DNA from 3 places in the Bacillus mesophilum genome. Region 2 is predicted to be linked to each of the others. Evidence: riboswitches for the same ligand, from Rfam matches in the RefSeq annotation. Region 2 holds a riboswitch; each other region holds the start of a gene.
The links. Region 2 has a riboswitch for preQ1 ahead of F7732_RS14060 (QueT transporter family protein). Riboswitches for the same ligand answer to the same signal wherever they lie in the genome.
Positions count from the first base shown of each region.

Region 1 (3,283 bases), 110 kb from region 2:
AATCGCAGCAACTTCACCTTATCATCATGATCGGCCACTGCTTCAATTTGATACTTTTCCGTATTTAAATAGATGGATGTACCTGTTTCGTTTTTCAATGTTTCTCCAAATTGCTTAAATATCTTTTCTGCCTCAGTTAGGGATGTTCTCAAACGTTCTCCAGGGATTTCAGCTGCTGTCACCTTACTGTCTTCAGCATTATAATAATAGGTGATTTCAGGATACATGACATACGGGCCTTCCTCTTTCACGCCTTCCCGCATGTAATATGGTTCAGCCTTTTTTATTTCTTGTATATTGGTGCCAAGCGGGTATGGGCTTCCAACTGGAATGCCTTGCTTTGCTTTTGCCAAGAGATCTGCATTTAGCTCCAAATCTTTAAATGGATAATAAAATGCATTTTTTTCATTTAAACTTTCCAGCCAGAAATCTACTTTTTCTTCATCTGTAATTGTTTCTTGGTCCTGTTCAACTAATTTTAGGGTTTCTTCATTTAATCCCCATGTTGTAAAGTATATGGTATCTGAAGAACTGTCCCGCTTTATTGTCTGAAGATATTTTTGGTTAATGTTTCTGATTGTAATATCATTTAAAGACTCAATTTCTCCATTGCTTATAAGTTTTAATTCTCCATTGTCAATTCCAGCAAACAGAAATTGGCTATGTACCTGATCTATTTGTTCAGCCACAGCAAATATCGTTTTCTTTCCAAGTTTCAAAGGATAAATTTGCTCATCATTCCCTGTTTTAAAAGTTAGTATTTCTTCATCTTTTAAAACATTTTGTTTATAAGCTACCGTTGAATCTTTTTCAGCCAGGTAAAATGCATAATGGCCAGAGTAGAAAACATCCTTTTTTTCAGCATTTTTAGCGTATACGAACACGTTATAATCATAGCTGCCATCTTTAACTTCGAATTTGAACAGAGATTCCTCTTTAAGAGTAACCGTATCCATCTTTTCTTTACCTTCCGCAATTACCGCTGGTTCTGCCTTTTCCTCTATAGCTGCATCTTTTGCTTCTTTCGTTTCAGAAAGTGTCTCCGATTTAATTGACGCGATTGTGTCATACGAACAAGCCGTCAACAATAATAAACAAACCGTTATATAAAATTTTTTCATGATAATCTCCTAATAAAGCATTCATTTTAGTAATCTCATAATTATACATTCACAGAGATTTAACCAATTATCAGTTTAACAAATGGACAATCAATTCACAAACCCATTTATTACAAAGATTACAAAAGAATTATAAATTTGTAGTATTTATAGGTAAAATGAATGTACATTATCCTAAATAACAAAACCATCTCAAAGAGAATACATACTTTTACACAAAGATGAAGCACTTTAGTCATAAAAAAAACCAAACAAATTTAACAGCTAAAAATGATCTGCTTAAATGTTTGGTTGCATTATTGGTTAAAATATGGATCTTCAGCCTCTTTTATGATTAACGATTATCAATGGTCTCAGGATATAGATCATGATTCATTAATCTGAACTCAGCCATTTTTTCGTATTTTGTGCCTGGTTTTCCATAGTTTGTGTAAGGATCAATGGAAATGCCGCCTCTAGGTGTGAACTTGCCCCATACCTCGATATAGCGCGGGTCCATTAGTTCAATTAAGTCATTCATAATGATATTCATGCAGTCTTCATGGAAATCTCCGTGATTGCGGAAGCTGAACAAATACAATTTAAGCGATTTGCTTTCCACCATTTTTTGATCTGGTATATAACTGATATAAATCGTCGCGAAGTCTGGCTGTCCTGTTTTAGGGCATAAACTCGTAAACTCTGGACAATTGAATTTTACAAAATAATCACGGTTTGGATGCTTATTATCAAAGCTTTCTAAGATATCTGGGGAATACTCAAATAGATATTGTGTCCCTTGATTTCCCAGCAGGGTTACCCCTTCTAATTCTTCATCTTTTCTTCCTGTCATGCTAGTGCCTCCTTGGATTGCATTTCATGCTGGAATGAGGGAATTGAATATAAAAAAACCATGCCCTCCATGGACATGGCTGAATGCAATTCATCCGTTCCATAGTTTTTTATAGAGGGTAAGTGCTATGAACCTCTCTCATTTTGCGTGAAACACATATTTTAAAATACCAATATAACTATAAAAAACTTTCTATAGTGTGTCAATTACTTCAAAATATCTAATAATAACGTTATGATAGACTAATCGATTCGAAAGGTGGTATTTTCATGAATTTTCTGCTTGAAAGAACAGATTCTGAAGAAAAGCTCTCTCTAAAAGCATTGATTCAAGGAAAACCAAGTGTTGTGGTGTTTGTACGCCATCTTGGCTGACCTGTCTGCAGGCAGTATCTCACGCAGTTGCGTGAGCATTATGATGAATTTTCAAAGCGCGGCTATCAGCTGATTGTGATTGCACCTTCTAAAGGCAGCTTTATCAACATGTTCTTAGAAGAGTTTGGTCCTTATCCCTTTCCGATTTTAGGAGATCCTGCAAGAGGAGCCTACAAAGGAATGGGACATAAGACAATGCCAAAATGGAAGCTGCTCTCCAAAGCTGCCTTCGGTTTTGTTACCGGAAAAGTGAAAGGATTTGTCCCAGAAGACGAAAAGCAAAAAAAGTTCGTTATGGAGTCAATGAAGACACAAGATGTTTATGTTCAAGGGGGAACTTGGATTTATTCTAGTTCAGGAAAAGTCCTTTGGAACCACATTGACGAATCACCTGAAAATCATGCACCCCTTGCAAAAATAATAGAAATCATGGACAAACAATAATATTTTTGTTGAGAAATGTTTTAACTCTTCCTATCGTGGTAAACAAATAATGCAAGGCCATTACCACTTGCAGAAGGGACTGGTTCACCTTGAAGAACATAACAGCGACTTCAGATTCTAGTGTTGGCATTGCTTTGGATCAAGGAGGGTTTGCAGAGCGCTCGATAGGCACTCTCGTCTTTAACCGATATACTTAAAATCGGACGGCCTCAGTAAACGTACCTTGAATGTCCGTTTTACGGACCAAAAAAGGTGCATTCCCATTCGCGGAATGCACCTTTTTATTTGGACTTTTTAGCTATTGAAAAATTTCTACAAGCTTGCTTTTATTTTTATAAAGTGGTCAATAAACTGTGAAGGATTTTGTTTCACATAAAAAGCATTTACACCGCTCCTGGTATGTAAATAAAGCAGCCCAGTGCCTGCGCTGGTACTTTTATAGGAAACATCCCATACGTCTCTTATATAATGAACATGAAATTGTGTTTCGATGCGATCTTCATATAGTATAA
Region 1 is NZ_WBOT01000004.1:297,795-301,077, reverse strand. Features, by position in the region: gene F7732_RS14605 (hypothetical protein) at 1-1,121, opposite strand, end outside; gene queF (preQ(1) synthase) at 1,456-1,953, opposite strand; PreQ1 riboswitch class I at 2,049-2,095, opposite strand; partial or broken gene F7732_RS14595 (peroxiredoxin-like family protein) at 2,340-2,771, shown strand; gene F7732_RS14590 (hypothetical protein) at 3,084-3,283, opposite strand, start outside.
Region 1: another riboswitch for preQ1. It lies ahead of queF (preQ(1) synthase); the one in region 2 lies ahead of F7732_RS14060 (QueT transporter family protein).

Region 2 (3,283 bases):
TTATTTCATCCAACTTTAATTGTATTTCCAGCTCTTGCCTCATTTTTTCCGTTTCCAGCATGAAGTTTTCATGTTTTAGCTTTTCCAGTTCCAATTGGTCTTTTACAACTTTATGCTTTAGCTTTGTTTGTTTTTGGAAGTGGTCTGCCAAAATCGCAATAATCGGAATTGAAAACACCATTATGACAGCAATGGTACCTGTCGTCATCATTTCTCCACCTCATTTTTTATCCTTCTTTACCATATGATAACAAAAATAATGTAAGAAGTGCGTTATTAAGTAGAATTTCTTCAAAATAAAAAAACAGCTATTCTTTTCATGCAGATCTATATTACATGCTGTATAATACGAACATACCTATTAATCAAACATTTGATTAGTCTTTCACTCTGCAAATATTAGGTCATTTTGGTGAAATCTTTTTATTTACTAACATAAAAAATATTGTTATGATAAGAACACTTTTTAGAGAGGGAGGATTAAAGATGAATCAACATAAAAAAATCATATCCATTGGTTTACTGTTCATCTTTTTGTCTTATCTTCTCATTGGCTTTCCAAACAATATGGCACAGTCCTTCACTGGAGCTGACGATGTCCTAACAGTTGGATCCATTGGTATACATGACCATGCTGGAGAAAAGGATGAAGTGAAAAAAGTACCGTCGCTTTTATTTGATTCTGCAGCGATTATTGTACTCATGACAACTGCGGCAGCAGCTATATGTCTGCATTTCTCAAAGAATACGAGAATAAAGATATTTATGACACCATATTTTTATCAGGCAAATTCAATTTCTGTTACTCCTTGATTTTAATAAAGCATTTAATAAAAATTCGAGGAGGAATTATGATGTTATTTCGTTTTCTAATGATTGGATTATTTTCACTTACAGCAGGAAGCATCTTTGCTTACCAAGGCTATGAAGTGGTCCATGTGTTATTTGACTATATGAAACGCCACTAATTGATACACCGCAGGCATATGCCTGCGGTTTTTAATTTGGTTCATTTCCCTTTTTCATGGTTACATTACCTGATCTCTCCTGCAATTGAATTCTTTTCTTATTGACTTGCCTATATCCATAGACTATCATTTGTAAGTATGTCTGACGTGGTTCGAGAACCTCCCACGATAAAAAACTAAGGAGAGAGAAATAAAATGAATAGTAAAAACCTTGTCCTTAACGGCATTATTGCTGCCCTTTATATTGCTGTTACCATGCTTATTCAGCCATTCGGCTTTACAGCTGTTCAGTTCCGTGTATCGGAGTTGTTTAACCACCTGATTGTCTTTAATAAAAAATACCTTTACGGCATCGTATTAGGCGTATTTTTAACCAATTTATTGTTTTCTCCAATGAAAGGCTATGACCTTATTTTTGGTACCGGTCATTCCTTATTATCTTTGCTGATTACAATATTTATTTGTAAATATGTTAAAAATATTTGGGCACGATTAGCAATTAACACGATTGTCTTTACGCTGATGATGTGGCTGATTGCATTAGAACTGAAACTGGCGTTTGGATTGCCATTTTTAGAAACGTACTACACAACAGCTGCCGGGGAATTTATTGTTTTATTGGCAGGAATTCCAGTTATGTATGCTTTAAATAAGCGTATTAATTTGGCTAAAGCATTATAATCAAACACTAAAAAAGAAGCTTGTGCCCATATGTTGGGAGGCAAGCTTCTTTTTATGGTCAAATACGATTAATGTTTCACTTCACCACTTTGCACAGCTTTATCTTTTGAAAGGAACCATCCGCCTGCTGCGATAAGAATTAAGACGATGTAGAAGATTGATTTCCATTCAGTGGACTTTGCAAATGCTTCTGGAAGGAATGCCAATGCTGGATGTGACATTGTATAAACAAGCAGCTTAACCCCCACCCAGCCGACAATCATAAAGGCAGCAATTTCAAGCCCTGGTCTTCTTTCAAGAAGTCCGACAAAGAAGTTGGCTGCAAAACGCATTATAACAAGTCCAATTAGTCCTCCAGCAAATATAACTAAAAACTTTCCTCCATCAAGTCCGCCGATATTCGGCAGTCCTGAATCTGGGAGTGCTACTGCTAATGCAACTGCTGCTAAGATGGAGTCAACTGCAAATGCGATATCTGCCAGCTCTACTTTAAATACAGTCATCCAAAAACCAGATTTTTTCTTGGGACGCTCTGTCCCCGAATCCTCTGCTTTTTTCACTACAAGCTTTCGGTATATGTGATTAAGCGCGATGAATAATAAATAGATCGCACCGATTGCCTGAACCTGCCACACATCTACCAGGAATGAAATTGCAAATAAGGAACCAAATCGGAAAACAAATGCTCCCGCCAACCCGTAAAACAAGGCTCTCCTTCTCTCTTCTTCTGGTAAATGCTTTACCATGATCGCAAGAACGAGCGCATTATCAGCTGCCAACAGTCCTTCTAGTGCAATCAGAACTAATAACACCCATCCATACTCTAATAATAATGATAATTCCATTTCTTTTTCCTCCTTTAATCGTATTATTCCATATGCTCGGCCGTCCTATATGTAAAATGGCAATAAAAAAACCTTTACCATTTTGGTAAAGGTCAACAAAAATAATAAAGACCTCTACCGTGAATAGGTAAAGGTCTTGCTAACAGTGTTCACACTGCCAACAAAGCCGAGAGCGAAAAGCTCCGAAATGACGACTTTGCTGTTAAAGCTACTCCCCTTTAGGGATATCCGAACATATTTAATTATATTCTTATCATATTAAGGATCGTACTTTTTGTCAACCTAATTTTTCTCAGCCAAATAGTCAGCGAGTTTTTGCATATGAATCAGACTTTCATCAGCAGCTGTAATTTCTGCTTCCCAATCTCGAATGATTCTAGCTGAAATATAATTTTCCATATGTTCTAAATGAATGTGCAGCATATTTTTAAGGGTCTTTTCCTGCCAGCTGGGGTTGGCTTCACTTAGAACTGCAGCCAATTCGTTCGCATTTTCATACCACTTTTTCCGTTCTTGAGCAATCGTCTCCTTCTCACCATTCTTTGCTGCCTTTGTCATTTTTCCAGCCAGTAAAATATGATCCTTTAAGAGAGCGGTTACTTCTGCCGTTCCTTTTTTACCCAGGTAAGGTGATAGTGATACACCAATATCCTCCTGGTTTTTCAGCAATCTATTTAGGACAGCATCACGATCATCCAAGTTCTCCATTTCGCTTACAATATAGCTTTGGGACCATACGGAATGTTCTGTCCATAGCTTTCTATAATCCTCTTGAGTGCTGCTGCCTTT
Region 2 is NZ_WBOT01000004.1:191,524-194,806, reverse strand. Features, by position in the region: gene F7732_RS14070 (hypothetical protein) at 1-208, opposite strand, end outside; gene F7732_RS14065 (hypothetical protein) at 487-813, shown strand; PreQ1 riboswitch class I at 1,110-1,154, shown strand; gene F7732_RS14060 (QueT transporter family protein) at 1,164-1,649, shown strand; gene F7732_RS14055 (TerC family protein) at 1,718-2,494, opposite strand; gene F7732_RS14050 (glycosyltransferase) at 2,777-3,283, opposite strand, start outside.

Region 3 (3,283 bases), on a different contig from region 2:
ACAAACAGGACGTGTTCTGCACGCTTCTTCTTTTTCTGCTCTTGAACGGTTTTTTGAATCGAAAATCCGATAGCGTCAATTAAAGCGGTCGTCCCGCTTACTTCATAATCGCTTTCAGTTAGAGCTTTTATTTCTTTTACAGAAATGCGGTCATGTAATAATTCATACCCATGGTTGAATAAAACGGTGGTTACAAACGCCACTCCTTCAGCTTTTTTCTGCTTTTTCAGCATAGAATTATAGCCGCCAATCGTGTCTGCCTCGAGCCCGGCCATTGATCCGCTTTTGTCTAAAATAAATACTACTTCAGTTACTTTGTTTTTCATGTTTAATACCCTCCTTATCTATAATGGAAGGATATCAAGTTTTCAAAAAACATTGGTCGCTTCAAAAGCGACATTTTCTAAGCTCCAAGCAATGGCTGATCAAACCGAAATAATGCTTCATTGATTTCATGGATATCATACTTCTGCTGAGTAATAAAGAATTTTACGATCACATCAAATTTACTGCTGTGCGACAATGTATAGCCTGCCGCTGACAGCAGTTCATTTGTTTCATCTTCATCCAGCTCCAGAGCGATCGCAAAGGCGATAGCAGTTTTCTTTTTCGGATTATAGCTCTCTTCCTTGCGAATTTTTGAAAACAGACGGCGATCTATATTCGCTCTTTTATAAGCCTCCACATCGCTCATTTCTCTTTCGTCAATGAGGCGAAGCAGGCGTGCCGAAAACGATTCATCGAGTTCATCCATTAATTTCATTAAACTGCTTTCTTCAATATCTTCACTTTTCTTAACATATTCATGCTCTCTAAGTTGTTCCGTTACAAAACGTGCCTCTCTGCCCCGACCATATAAAGCACTGGCTTCCTCCACATAGTGCTCATCAATATATTCCTGAATGGAATGAAATAGCTTCTGGCTCAGACCAAACGTTTGCTGATCAAAAACAACTAAATAAACATGCATTTCATGCTGCATTAAAAAGGTGCTGATGGCCGAAATGGCAATTTGCAGAGCCTCTTCTTTAGGAAATCCGTATATTCCTGTTGAAATCAGTGGAAATGCAATGGACTCACATTGATATGTATGTGCCAGTTCTAATGAATGCTTATAAGAATTCCGCAGCAAATTTGCTTCCTGCTGTGTACCGCCCTTCCAAATGGGACCAGGTGTATGGATAATATATTTGGAAGGCAGCTTAAATCCATCTGTTATCACGGCTTCACCGACTGCACATCCCCCGATTTTGCCGCAAGCTTCTGTTAGCTCCTCAACACCGGCTGCTTGAAATATGGCACCGCAAACTCCTCCGCCCATTTGCAATTTTGTATTGGCGGCATTGACGATGGCATCAACCTTCATGACTGTAAGATCCTGGCGAACGATTTCCAAAGGCATAAATGAAACTCCTTTTTTACTAAAAGCATAGCATCGACTCTGCTGTGCGACAACAGCATAATGCATCCACAAAAAAGGAACCTATTTTGATCAATAGATTCCTCTGAAACTTAAAAAGCCATCTTATTTTCTTTTCCAGTATGAATACGATGAATAATGATCGCTGCAATCATCTGAATAATCGTTTTCGCCAATATTTGACCAACGATCGCTGCCGGCACCGCTTCCCATGGGAGCATGTTTGCACCTAACGGACTTAAGCCGATTACAACAAACACTACTGAATCCAGCAAGCCGCCGACGATGCCGCTATAGAAAACACGCCATGCAAATGGAAGCTTTAAACGCGTATAAATTTCGGTATCAGCTGTTTCCGCAATTAAGAACGAAATAGCAGATGCTACCACAATCATCAATGTATCTCCAAGCAGGAATGACACGATTCCAGACAGGATCAGTGCTGTAAAAATAAATAAGTACGTCTTTGATCTTCCATATTTATTTTGGACAAGATCACGGAAAATAAAGGTTGCTCCAATAAACAGCGTACCCATTGGGATCATAAAAATCCCTACAGCCAATGGTGCAAATTTAGCCGTTACAACATTGGCAATAACAATAGATAATAAATACAATAAAATTCTCATGTATACTCCTCCTGATGCTACAGTTTTATATGATAACCGAACGAAAAAAGACCTCCCATGCGAAGTTAAGAAAACTCCACAAAAGAGGCCTAGACAATCTTTCTATCAAAAAAATAAAAAGCTGTGACCACATGGACACAGCAATCCATAGTTTTTTATAGAGGGTTTAAGCTAGGAACCTCTCCCGATCGGGTTATGCAATTGAGATTAATAATATCGTAAAGGACAGAGATCTGTCAATGACAATTTCAAGAAACAACCTCTTCCTCTAACTGAATCAAAATCTCTTCTTCTAACTCTCCAGCTTTTATTTTTATATGTCCTGCTGAAGAAAAATCTTTAGGCATCAGCCCGTTCAATGGTATAGAAAACGACGCGATCCCCAATGTTTGGTAGGTTTCTGCGATCAGTTTGCTGCAGGTATAATCATTCCTTTTTGAAGTAATATGAAACATTCTGCCTTCAATTACTTCTTCAATCATTGGCCATTCACTAGGGTTCGGGATTCCATGTACTCTTTTGATATAGTCATAGAGCTTTTGATCATCCAATTTGTTTTTCATTTTTAAGGTGCGCAGGGCATATTCCGGCGCAACGTATGGTTCAACATCCTGGCCGTACGTTTTCAGCCGATCCAGCAGTTTGACAACCTTTGGCCCTGTTTCGTGATCATGAAACCATTCATCCTCAAGATTGATGAGAGCTGTTGATTCAAAGAAAAATACCTCACCATCTGGATCAGGACGCAGCACCATCCCCACATGTGACCATTTGCTGTGCTCCAGTTTTTCTACTAACTTGCTCATCTCATATTTTCCGCTGAATAATATTAAATCTCCTGTTTTTAATAATGGCAAAAGCTGATCATACGTTTCTGTTTTCATAATACTCCTCCTAAAATAATATGCTAAAATTTTACACTATCATGTTATAATGATACCAATATTTCATGAAACGGGAGTCTATTCAATGAAACCAGTTTTCAAAAAATATCACTACTTTGTTCTCATCGTCCTTTTTACACTGTTCTTTCCTATTTCAGCTTCTTATGCCAAAGCAAACCCAGTGAACGTGAGCAATGATTTTACGGAAAAGGATATGACCTCCCAAATACTTGTGTATGTTGATTCAAACGATCTGACTCCAGATCAAATCCTCGAAAGGCAGGATCAATTTGTTTCCTTCAGTCAGGCGGATATCGATGGGGATATTGCCGATTTGGATTATTGGATCA
Region 3 is NZ_WBOT01000005.1:28,060-31,342, forward strand. Features, by position in the region: gene F7732_RS15545 (vWA domain-containing protein) at 1-326, opposite strand, end outside; gene F7732_RS15550 (macro domain-containing protein) at 404-1,402, opposite strand; gene F7732_RS15555 (VUT family protein) at 1,513-2,049, opposite strand; PreQ1 riboswitch class I at 2,191-2,237, opposite strand; gene F7732_RS15560 (C40 family peptidase) at 2,298-2,933, opposite strand; gene F7732_RS15565 (diguanylate cyclase) at 3,019-3,283, shown strand, end outside.
Region 3: another riboswitch for preQ1. It lies ahead of F7732_RS15555 (VUT family protein); the one in region 2 lies ahead of F7732_RS14060 (QueT transporter family protein).